Regions from separate parts of the Clostridium sartagoforme genome, predicted to be linked through region 2. Evidence: a T-box and tRNA genes for the amino acid it is inferred to sense, from the RefSeq annotation. Region 2 holds a T-box; the other holds one or more tRNA genes.
The links. The T-box of region 2 lies ahead of serS (serine--tRNA ligase). A T-box ahead of a tRNA ligase gene usually reads a tRNA of that ligase, here a tRNA-Ser.

Region 1 (8,737 bases), on a different contig from region 2:
TGTTTTTAGGCAGACTTACGTTTTGAAGTAAAAGATAATTTTCATCAAAAATTAACACCCTGATATCATTAGTTTTTGAAGAATTTCTAATTGAATAAGTGTTATTTTTCGAGATATTAAAATCGGATAAGCTATAAATGCCCTGTTTATAGGTTTTAGGATTAGTTAGTGCAGGTGTTAAACCAATTATATTAAATGATAAATATATAGAGAATAAAATTGTAAGAATAAACTTCTTCATAATGACTATCAATCCTTTCTCTGTACTTAAGACACAAAACTTTATGAAGTTTATTTTTAAGTTTTTTTAAAACAGAATAACTATTAAGCGTTAATAGGTGTTAAATATAGCTCTCCTTTACCAATTAGTAATATGGTATAGTCAGGATTGATGGGGACTGTATCAACTTTCGGTGAATTAGGTGGTAATCTTAATAATTCTACTACACCTAGGTTTTCGTCAAAAACAAATAAATACATATGTTCAGTTCTAGAAACATTTTGAATAGTGAAAGTACTAGTTTTTGATGTATTAAAATCAGATAAAGTATAAATACCCTGTGCATATATATTACTCTGAGAAAAAGCGCACTTTAACCCAATTGTATTAAAAATCAAATAAAAGGATATTAAAAATGCTGAAAGAAATCTTTTCATTTTTTCACCACCTTTCCACTTTATTCTGTGTAATAAAAATGATAGTATTCAGTATATGCTTAGTTTTTTAAGTAAAATTTAGTAATGTAGATAATTTACAAGGTTATACACAGGATATACATGAAAATGAAGCTAAGTTGTGGATAAAATATTATTAGCTGTGAATTAAAAGATAGATTTTTTATATAAATAAAAAATTTTAATTATATAAGTTATATATGGCAAATATCATATAGTATAGAATATTTATTGGAAGTTATATTAAAATAAATTATCAATTTTAATATATGATATAATAAAATAAAAATATTTAATTTAGGAGTGTGAATTAATTTGGAGAGTTATACGTGGCAGATAGTATTATTAGTAATATTATTGTTGATGTCAGGATTTTTCTCTATGTCAGAAACTGCCTTAATGGCACTAAGTAAAATTAGAATAAGACATATGGTAGAAGAAGGAGTTAAAGGAGCAAAGCTAGTTGAAAGGCTTGCAGAAGATCCAAGTAGGTTATTAGGAGCAATATTAATAGGAAATAATGTAGTCAACATAGGTGCCTCTGCATTAGCAACATCAGTTGCTGTTAAGGCTTTTGGAGAAGGTTCAGTTGGTGTTGTGACTATTGTAATGACTATATTAGTTCTTATATTTGGTGAAATAACTCCAAAATCTATAGCTAAACAAAACTCAGAAAGTGTAGCGTTGAAGGTAAGTAAACCTATAAATGTAATAGTGAAATTATTTAGACCTTTTGTAGTTGTATTTTCAGCTATATCGGGGTTATTTATAAAAATCTTAGGTGGAGATCCAAAAGCTAATGAACCATTTATAACTGAAGAAGAATTAAAGACAATGGTAGGAGTTAGTGAAGAGGAAGGTGTGCTTGAGGATGTAGAAAAAGAAATGATATTTAATGTCTTTGAATTTGCAGATTCTCAAGTTAAAGATGTTATGGTTCAAAGAGTTGATGTAGTAGCAGTAGATATTAATTCTACTTATGATGAAGTCATAAATGTTATTAAAACTGAGCAATTCTCAAGAATACCAGTTTATAATCAAAATATAGATGATGTTATAGGAGTACTAAATGTTAAAGATTTAATAATAGCAGCTCAAAGTAAAGAAAATTTTAAGGTTTCAGATTACATGAGAGAACCTTATTATACTTTTGAATTCAAAAAAATTACAGAGTTGTTTAATGAAATGAAAAAGAATAGAAATCATATGGCAGTTGTACTAGATGAATATGGTGGAAATGTTGGTATAGTCACTATAGAAGACTTAATTGAAGAAGTTGTAGGAGAAATCGAAGATGAATATGATGACGAAAATAGCGATATAGTTGTAGTTAAGGAAGATGAATATATAGTTGATGGAAGTGCTAGACTAGATCATATAGGAGATTTGATAGGTGTTGCTATGGAATCTGAAGAGTTTGATTCTGTAGGTGGATTGGTAATAGGAGAATTAGGAAGGTTTCCTGAACAATTAGAAGAAGTTAAACTTAATAATATTAGATTTGTGGTTGAAGAAGTGGATAAAAATAGAATTAAAAAGGTTAGAATATTTACTTAATCAGTTCACAGTGCACAATTCACGGTTCACAGTTTATGGGATAAGGGAATCTGGAACAGGTAACAAGTAACAGGTTAGATATAAATTGTGAAGCAATTTATAGGTGAAAAGTTAAGAGTGAAAAAGTGAAAGAGTTGGGGATGTTTTACTACGTAAAGCTTAAGTTTAGTTGGTGTAGGAATGAATACTTAGTGAAGTTGAGTGTAACGATAACTGAACTTAGTATGAAGCCCTATCTACTGAAGCTTGCTTGAAGTAGATGAAAATATCCTTTTTAAAATCCTCTAAGGATTTTTTACCATAATTTTTTCATTCCTTCATTCTTTCATTTTTTCATTATCTTTTATTGGGAGAAAATATATGGATTACATGGATATTGCAATAGAAGAAGCAAAAACTGCATATTATAAGGGAGAAGTACCTGTTGGAGTAGTTATAGTTAAGAATGGTGAAGTTATAGCAAGGCAACATAATTTGAAGGAAAGTTTAAGTTTGCCAACAGCTCATGCAGAAATATTAGCAATAGAAGAGGCCTGTAAAAAGTTAAATAATTGGCGATTATCAGGCTGTGATATGTATGTAACTTTAGAACCTTGCCCTATGTGTATATCAGCAATAGCACAAAGTAGAATATCGAGAGTATTTATAGGGACTTTTAACAAGGATATGGGGGCTTGCGGATCTGTAATAAATTTAATTGATTATGATATTTTTAATTGGTATGTAGATATAAAGTGGTATTATAGTCAAGAATGTAGTGATTTATTAACTTCATTTTTTACGAAAAAAAGAAATAAATCTTAAGTTTTATATTTTATAAATTTATAATTTATTTATATTTTATTTATATTTAATTGGTATAATTACCTATGAAGTAATATAATTAAAATAATTACTATTAGAGGAGGAAAGAGGATGAATCCAGTAGCTTTTGAATTATTTGGTTTAGAAATAAGATGGTATGGAATAATAATATCACTTGGAGTATTAGGAGCAATGCTGTTAATATACATTCTATCTAAGAAAAAAGAACTAAATTATGATATTATAATAGATGCATTTTTAGTTACATTTCCAATATCAATAATTGGAGCGAGATTATACTATGTAGCGTTTGAATATCAAAATTATCACTCATTTATGGATGTGATTAATGTAAGAAATGGTGGAATGGCCATACATGGAGGGGTTATAGCTGCTTTATTATCAGGATATATATTCGCAAGATATAAAAAGATAAACTTTTTAAGATATGTAGATGTTATAATGCCTGGAGTTATATTGGCACAAGCAATAGGCAGATGGGGAAATTTCATGAATCAAGAAGCCCATGGAGGTCCTGTATCAAAAGAATTTATAAGCAAGTTTCCAGAGTTTATTCAAAATGGAATGTTGATAAAGGGAACTTATTATCATCCAACATTTTTATATGAATCAATATGGAATACACTAGTTTGTTTAATATTAGTATATGTACTTCTTAAAAAGAAGGAAGGAAAAGATGGAATGATACTTGGGGGATATATGATTTTATATTCAATAGGTAGATTCTTTATAGAAGGATTAAGAACTGATAGTTTAATGTTTATGGGATTAAGGACAGCTCAAATAGTAAGCTTATTAGGAATATTATTAGGCATAGTTTTAATTTTTGTAGTAAGTAAGAAAAAAAGGTCTATATAATATTTAATATGTATATAATCAAAAGATGGGTAATTTTACTTATCTTTTGGTTTATTATTATATAAGTATAAATTTTAAAGATTAATAAATAATAATCAATAGAAATATGGTAAAGTTTTAAATGTTGCAATATGAATTAGTATATGATAATATATAGCAGTAGTTAAAATTAAATAACTATATTATGGAGAGATGTCCGAGTGGTTGAAGGAGCACGCCTGGAAAGCGTGTATAGGGGAAACTCTATCAGGGGTTCAAATCCCCTTCTCTCCGCCATAGCCGTGCTAGATGGGGAGTCAGCGGTGCCCTGTAACCCGCAATCCGCTATAGCGGGGTTGAATTCCTAGCTTAGGCTTTAACTTGTAGGGTCTGCCTATGCAAGTGGTGTTGATGGTAAGGTCCCATACGACGTAAGTGCGTGAACCTCGTCAGGTCCGGAAGGAAGCAGCGATAAGCGATTACTGCGTGTGATATGGATAAATCTTGCCAGAGCTAACTACATAGTAACGCCTATAAGTTACTGTCAAAGCTAGGTGCACGGTTTTAATTTTAGGCCTTTCTAACCAAGAGAAGGGTTTTTTTAATGTAATGAACAAAAATAAATGTTTTATAAATATATAATATTTATTTAGTAAAGGTTACTCTTCAATAGGATTAACATACAATAGGACAAAGAAAGCGAGGGAATTCCTTATGGAATGCCCTCGTTTTCTTTTTATTAATATATAGAAATTAAATTCTATGAATATTAAGTTTAAAAATATATTAAGATTTTTTGGTATAGATAGTAAATACATGAGGATATTTATGATTTATATTTTCCTTATGGCAAATACTTTGTGATATTTCCCAATCTTCCGTAATTCCTGGGAAATATGTGTCAGCTTCGAATTCAGCAAAAATATGAGTTATATAAAGCTTATCTGCATATGAAAGCATTTGATCATAAATGCTAGCACCACCACATATAAAAGTTTCATCTTCCGTATTTAATAATTTTAATAAGTCTTCTATAGAATTAACTACTAAAGCACCTTCTAATTTTATATCTTTAGTAGTAAGAACAATATTTCTTCTATTAGGTAATGGCCTTTTAGGTAATGACATATATGTGTTATATCCCATTACAATTGTATGACCATCAGTTACTTTTTTAAAGTACCTTAAGTCTTCAGAAATATGAGCAAGTAACTTATTTTTATTTCCAATTCCATTATTTTTATCCATTGCAACTATTAAGCTTATCATAATATTATATCCCCAATTCAAATTTTAGTTGTGGTTTAACAGGTTCGTAATCGACTATTTCAAAATCATTAATAGTAAAATCGTAGAAATTTGTCTTACCTTCTTTAAGTATTAATTGAGGGTGTTTGTTACTAGGAGTTCTTTCTATTAATTCTTTTGCTTGTTCTACATGTCTATCATAAATATGTAAGTTATCTACAACGTGCATAAATACACCAGGCTTTAATCCAACATGTCTTGCTACCATCATCATTAAGGCAACATATTGGATCTTATTTATATGTCCTGCTGTACAATAATCAGAACTTCTTTGGTGAAGTGTTACATCAAGATATTCATCTCTAACAGACCAAACAGTAAGAAAAGCACAAGGATTTAAGCCAGGAGTTTCTTCGAAATCTGCATACTGATATAAATCTATAATATGTCTTCTAGTATAAGGTTCATTTTTTAATCCATCTAGTAATCTAGTCATTAAATCATATTTCTTTACAGTAGCACCATATCTTTGACCGATTGTTCCTGTATCATTAACTTCCCAGTCTCTCCACCAATTAATACCCATTTCCTCTAATACTGAAAGTTCATTAGATGCCTTCTGATATATCCATAAAATTTCTTTAATGCCTGACTTCCATGCTACAGGTCTTAAGGTGGTAATAGGAAAATCTCCCTTAGAAATATCATATTTTTCAACAACTTGATTTATATATATTGTATGTGCAGGGGTACCATCTTTATACTTTGGTCTTACCTTGTGACCTTCAGTGCTTACTCCATTTGCAAGAATATCATTTAATGTCTCTTTAAATAAATTATCTGCCTTTGATATAAAATTTGTAGTCATGTACTCACCTCTAAATTATATTTTAATTTCACCTTCTAATGTGAATAATTTTATTACATTATAGCATAAGTTGAAATTAACATCATCTTAAAAAGTATTGAACTATAAAGCAATCTATTTTAAGTTAAGGAATCAATATATTTTAAATTATTTTAAATCGCTTGTTGATTATGAAGAATAAAAGTAACTTGATATATAGAGATATATGATATATTATTAATATATTATATTTAAAGTAAGAAGGGAGGAATAGATCCATGAAGTTTTCTACAAAGGGAATAAAGTTTGAGATATTATCTAGTAGTTCAATTTCAAAAACAGCAGTATTTTTTGAAAATTGGATTACTATGCCCTTTTTTAGTAGGGAATTACAAGGAACTATTCTATAACTTGTAATATATATAGTAACTCCAATCAGGCCCACTTTTTTATAGGGTCTTTTATTATGCATAAAAATATAAGATTTGGAGTTGATTTAAATGAATAGATTAAGTGTAAATATTAAAAATGATTATATATATAAGTTTTTTTCAGCCTTTGATATAACATCTGCAATATGGGTATTATACTTAGGATTTAAAGGTATGACCTTAGCTCAAATAGGATTACTTGAGGGTATATTTCACATAACAGGATTTATTTCGGAAATACCAACAGGGGCTTTAGCTGATTTATTTGGGAGAAAGAAGATAATTATAATAGGGAGGATAACCTCATTAATTTCTGCAATTATTATGTTATTTTCTAATTCTTTTATGGGATTCGCAATAGGATTTATATTGTCAGCTTGGGGATATAACTTAAATTCAGGGTCAGAAGAAGCATTAATTTATGATACTCTTAAAAAGCTAGATAGAGAAGAAGAATTCTTAAAGGTTAATGGAAAAATAAACTTAATAATAGAGGTATCACAAGGGTTGGCAGTATTTATAGGAGGAATTCTTTCACAAATAGATTTTTCTATTAGCTATATTACAGCAGTTGTTATAGGATCAATATCATTAGTTCTTTCTACTAGGTTTATTGAAGTAGATGTTATAAGAAAAGAAAATCAAAGTATTAATATTATTAATCATTTAAAGCAATCTATAGATATAGTTAAAAATAATAAAAGGCTTCTTAATATATTAATATTTTTTCCATTGATATATACTTTTTCAGCAATCGTTTATTTTTATGGGCAACAATTATTTAATGATATGGAATATTCAAGGATTAGTATTTCTATAATATTTTTATTTAATGGAATATTTTCATCTTTAGGAGCTATTTTAAGCAGTAAAATATATAAAAAATATAAATCTTTAGGATGGATAATGATTTCAATTAGTATAAGTGTATTTACAATTTTTATGGGAATTGGCAAAGGGAATTTATCTATAGTATTTTTCTTAGGAATAGGATTTTTAACATCAATACTTCAACCGATAAGTAGTAATTTGATAAATTCTATGGTGGAATCAAATCAAAGGGCAACAATTATTTCGGTTGAAAGTATGTTTTATTCTATAATGATGATAATTTTATTTCCTATATGTGGGTTCATAGGAGATAGAGTTTATTTAGAGTTATCATTTATAATGGTTGGTATTGTAGGAGTATTAATTTGTATTACTGAGATAATTATAATTAAAAAGACCATATAAATTAGAAATAAGGATATTCTATTATATAAAAATGGAATATCCTTATTTGTTTTTTCTGAATTTAATTTCACTATATTTTTATTTTATATATAAAGTATGGAGCTTTTTTAACTTTGTTAGAAAGTAGTTTCTAAATGAATGATATCAATTGAAAATAAATACAGAACAACTTAAAATGAATTCAAGAAAAAGTACTTTTTTATTATGTAAGATAATAGGGGGAATAATATGAAAAATATTAATAAAGGGCTAATAGTATCTTGCCAAGCATTAGAAGATGAACCACTTCATTCATCTTTTATTATGGGGAGAATGGCTAAAGCAGCAGTACAAGGAGGAGCGGTAGGGATTAGAGCTAATTCTAATCAGGATATATTAGAAATAAAAAGAAATGTTGATGTTCCAATTATAGGAATAGTTAAAAGGGATTATGAAAATAGTGATATTTATATTACTCCAACAATGACAGAAATAGATGAGCTTATTGAAGTAGGAGTAGATATTATAGCTTTGGACGCAACAGACCGATTAAGACCTGGTAATATTACTTTGAAAGAATTCATTGATAAAATTAGAGAAAAATATGGCAATGTATTACTTATGGCAGATTGTTCTACTTATGATGAAGCTATTTACGCTGATAAAATAGGTTTTGATTTTATAGGAACTACATTAGTAGGATACACAGTTCAAAGTAAAGGTATTCATATAGATACAAATGACTTTGAACTTATAAGAAATATTATTAATTCAGTTTCGAAGCCGGTTATTGCAGAAGGAAATATAGATACACCTGAAAAGGCTAAACGCGTACTTGAACTTGGATGCTATAGTGTGGTAGTTGGATCTATTATAACTCGTCCGAAAGTTATAACTGAGAAATTTATTAATGAGATAAAAAAGATAGGAGAGTAGAAATATTATGAATAAATTTATGAATAAAATTGAAGAGATCTTTCTTCCTATAGCAAATAAACTTGCTTCTAATAAGTATTTATCTGCAATAAGAGATGGTTTTGTGGCAATACTTCCTATTATGATTGCAGGATCTTTCTTTATACTTATAAATAACGTATTTATT
Region 2 (4,280 bases):
ACTAAAGCATAATGATAAGCATCATTGTATAAGGGTTTGTAAAGATTCAATAAAAATGAGAAAAGAGTTAAATATAGATGTAGATGTTTATAAGTTAGGAAAGGCAGCATTGCTACATGATGTTGGTAAGAGCATAAGACCTTTAAGTTTGATCGAAAAATCAATGGTAGTTTTATTAGATAAGACTACTAAAGGAAAGATAAAAAAATATGATAATATTAAGCAAATAGACATATATTATAATCATCCTAAAATAGGGCAAGAAATTCTGAAAAAGTTTAATTATGATAAAGAGTTTTTACAAGTGGTTAGATATCATCATAATAAAAATAAAATTGAGGATAATGATATACTCAATATTATAAGTGCTTGTGATGATAAAAACTAATATGGAGGTGAATTTATGGGATCTATAGAGAGAAGAGAAGAAATTATAAAATTACTTATTGAAAAAAATAAAGCTATAAAGGGTACTGAACTTGCTTCATTATTTAATGTTACAAGACAAATTATAGTAAAAGATATAGCTATACTTAGAGCAGCAGGAAAGAATATAATAGCAACGCCTGATGGATATATTTACAACAAAAGTACAAATAAGATAAAGGCTATAATTGCAGTGAATCATGAAAGTAACAAAACAATAGATGAATTAGAAGTAGTAGTTAAATATGGAGGAATAATAGAGGATGTTATTATAGATCATCCTTTGTACGGAGAAATAAGAGGAAATTTAATGATAAAAAATTTAAATGATTTAAACAAGTTTGAAAATGAATTTAAGCGAAAAAATGCAAAACCTCTTTCAAATTTAACTAATGGAGTTCACCTTCATACAATAGCAGCAGATAGTGAAGAAGATATTAAAGCTATAAAAAAAGAATTAAAAGAAAAAGGTTTTTTACTATAGAGTATGGGAGTGGTAAACTATGGATTATGATATTCTTATATTAGGTGGAGGAATAATAGGTTGTTCTGTTGCATATGAGCTATCAAAATATAATTTTAATATTGCATTAATAGAAAGGGATTATGATATAGCTGATGATATATCATTTGTGAATACATCCATTGTATATGATGGGTCCGAGACCTCAGATGATGTTATGGCAGGACTTGAGTATATAGGTAATTCAATAATGCAGGAAACATGTGAAAAATTTAAAGTTCCATTTAAAAAAATTGGTGCATTAAGGGTAGTAAGTGATGATAATGGAGTTAAAAAACTTGAGGAAATGTATGATAGAGCTAAAAAGAGAGGTATAGATGGTGTTTATTTAATAGATGATAAGGATGTGTACGATATTGAACCTAATATAAATTCTGATATAAAAAAGGGATTATATTCTGAAAACATAGCAATTGTTGCTCCTTATGATTTAGCAATAGCATATGCTGAAGTTGCATCAGATAACGGCGTTAATTTTAGGTTAGAAGAAGAGGTTTTGAATATACAAAATTTAGCTAAGGGGTTTAGAGTAACTACAAATAAAAACAAGTTTACTTGTAAAGTTGTTGTTAATACAATTCCACATGAAATATATATAAGAGAAAATGGAAAGGTAGAAGATAAAGAATTTGTTAGTGATGAATCTTATTTTAAAAATATGAGTTATTTATTAGTAGATGACAATTATAAGAATAAACTAAATAAGATAATTATTGAAACACTAGATAAAAATACATTTATAATAAGTTCTCCTACAACTACTACAGGATCATTAATAGGAATAAAAAGTACAGAAAAAACAAGTTTAGAAGATAATTTAATATATGCAAATAAACTATTAAGAGGTTTAGATAAAAATAATATAAATAATTTATTTAGAGAAGCGTATAATAAGGATTCAATGCTTATAGACGATAGCGAAATAGATAAAGGATATATAAGAGTTACAGGTACACATTATGGTAAAATAACAATTGCACCAGCAATTGCTAAAATGCTTTGTGATACTATAGCTAATAATTTAAATTGTACATTGAAAAAGAATTTTATAGATAAGAGAAGAGAGGTTTATAAATTTAGAGAGCTTGGAAAAAAAGAAGCAAATGAAATAATAGATTTAGATGAGAGGTATGGCAAGATAATATGTATATGTAATAGTATATCAGAAGGAGAGATTGTAGATTGTATAAGAAGACCATTAGGAGCTAGAACAGTAGAAGGGGTAAAAAGGAGAACAGGATCAGGTTTTGGAAGCTGTCATGGATCTTATTGTTATGAGAAAATAGTAAATATTTTAGCAAGAGAACTAGATAAAAATATAACAGATATAGTTGATGATTCTAAGAATTCTAAGGTTATTTCAAGTAGAATAAAGGAGTTTAAAGATGTATAATTCACAAGATAAAAATATGGGAAAGGATATATTTACATCTATAGTTAGAGTAAAAGGAAATGATAGACATAAAGTTGTTCCTGTAAGATCTAGCAAAGAGGTTGAAAAAGGCTTATGGTTAGAATTATCTAAGGTATTAGCTAGAATATATGTTAGTGTACCTATAAAATCAGGAAGTATAATCTGTAAAAATATATTAAATACAGATATTGATATTATAAGTACAAAAGATATAAATAACGAATAAATATAACAAGAATGTATAACAATATATATAAATCAACTTAGTAAAATATTGACATATATATTTTTTTATAATATATTAAGAGTAAATAAAAATAAACTGCTGAAAAGGCTAGTAATAACATTATTTATTTTAAGAGAGTCGATGTTTGGTGCAAATCGATAATAGTATGTTATGAATCCACCTTGGAGGGATTGCGATGAGCAGTACGGCTTAAACCGTTAAATTTATTAAAGAGAATAGTATTTCATAATACTATTAATTAGGGTGGCAACGCGGAATCTTTCGTCCCTTTAGGGGAAAGGTTCTTTTTTTATTGAAAAAATTAATGAACATAAATTATTAGGAGGTATACATATGTTAGATTTAAAATTTGTAAGAGAAAATCCAGAGATAGTTAAGAAAAATATAAAAAATAAGTTTCAAGATAGCAAGCTTCCATTAGTAGATGAGGTTATAGAACTAGATAAAAATCTTAGAGAAGCTAAACAACAAGCAGAAGCTTTAAGAGCTGATAGAAATAAGCTTTCAAAACAAATAGGAACTTTAATGGCTCAAGGAAAAAGAGAAGAAGCAGAAGAAATAAAAGAAAGGGTAACTGAAAATTCAGAACGTTTAGCTGAGTTAGAAGTTAAAGAAGTAGAATTAGCTGAAAGAGTTAATACAATAATGATGACTTTACCAAATATAATTGATCCAAGTGTTCCTGTTGGTAAAGATGATAGTGAAAATGTAGAAGTTGAACGCTTTGGAGAACCAAGGGTACCTAATTTTGAAGTTCCATATCATACAGATATAATGGAAAAATTAAGTGGATTAGATTTAGATAGTGCTAGAAAAGTAGCTGGAAGTGGGTTTTATTACTTAATGGGTAATGTTGCAAGACTTCATTCAGCAATAATTTCATATGCTAGAGATTTTATGATAGATCGTGGATTTACTTATTGTATTCCTCCATATATGATTCGTAGTGAGGTTGTAACCGGTGTTATGAGTTTTGCTGAAATGGATGCTATGATGTATAAAATTGAAGGTGAAGATTTGTATCTAATTGGAACAAGTGAACACTCTATGATAGGTAAGTATATAGATACTATATTACCTGAAGAGTCATTACCACAAACATTAACAAGTTATTCTCCTTGTTTTAGAAAAGAAAAGGGAGCTCATGGAATAGAAGAAAGAGGCGTGTATAGAATACATCAATTTGAAAAACAAGAAATGATAGTTGTATGTAAACCAGAAGAAAGCATGGAGTGGTACGAAAAGTTATGGGTGAATACTGTAGATTTATTCCGTTCTTTAGATATACCAGTTAGAACTTTAGAATGCTGTTCTGGAGATTTAGCAGACCTTAAAGTCAAGTCAGTAGATGTTGAAGCTTGGTCACCAAGACAAAAGAAATATTTTGAAGTAGGAAGTTGTTCAAACTTAGGAGATGCACAAGCTCGTCGCTTAAAGATTCGTGTAAATTCTAAAGATGGGAAATATTTTGCTCATACATTGAATAATACAGTTGTTGCACCACCAAGAATGTTAATAGCATTCTTAGAGAATAACTTAAATGAAGATGGTTCAGTTAATATTCCAACGGCTCTTCAACCATACATGGGAAACATGAAAGTAATTAAATAGTTTTAGAGTTTAAGGGCTAAATCTGATTTATTAGATTTAGCCTATATTTTTATTATATT

Region 1: it encodes a tRNA-Ser, which carries the amino acid that the T-box ahead of serS (serine--tRNA ligase) is inferred to sense. The anticodon was not compared.

The regions. Positions count from the first base shown of each region.
Region 1 covers NZ_BAAACH010000002.1:57,305-66,041, forward strand. Annotated here, with positions in the region: gene ABDZ60_RS00515 (FimB/Mfa2 family fimbrial subunit) at 1-241, opposite strand, end outside; gene ABDZ60_RS00520 (hypothetical protein) at 325-657, opposite strand; gene ABDZ60_RS00525 (HlyC/CorC family transporter) at 991-2,232, shown strand; gene ABDZ60_RS00530 (nucleoside deaminase) at 2,593-3,036, shown strand; gene lgt (prolipoprotein diacylglyceryl transferase) at 3,148-3,915, shown strand; tRNA gene ABDZ60_RS00540 (tRNA-Ser) at 4,102-4,191, shown strand; RNA gene ffs (signal recognition particle sRNA large type) at 4,195-4,456, shown strand; gene ABDZ60_RS00550 (dihydrofolate reductase) at 4,681-5,163, opposite strand; gene ABDZ60_RS00555 (thymidylate synthase) at 5,168-6,010, opposite strand; gene ABDZ60_RS00560 (hypothetical protein) at 6,268-6,399, shown strand; gene ABDZ60_RS00565 (MFS transporter) at 6,490-7,656, shown strand; gene ABDZ60_RS00570 (N-acetylmannosamine-6-phosphate 2-epimerase) at 7,885-8,571, shown strand; gene ABDZ60_RS00575 (PTS sugar transporter subunit IIC) at 8,579-8,737, shown strand, end outside.
Region 2 covers NZ_BAAACH010000003.1:217,558-221,837, reverse strand. Annotated here, with positions in the region: gene ABDZ60_RS01780 (HDIG domain-containing metalloprotein) at 1-388, shown strand, start outside; gene ABDZ60_RS01775 (transcription repressor NadR) at 404-910, shown strand; gene ABDZ60_RS01770 (NAD(P)/FAD-dependent oxidoreductase) at 930-2,342, shown strand; gene ABDZ60_RS01765 (DUF1667 domain-containing protein) at 2,335-2,589, shown strand; T-box leader at 2,680-2,882, shown strand; gene serS (serine--tRNA ligase) at 2,944-4,221, shown strand.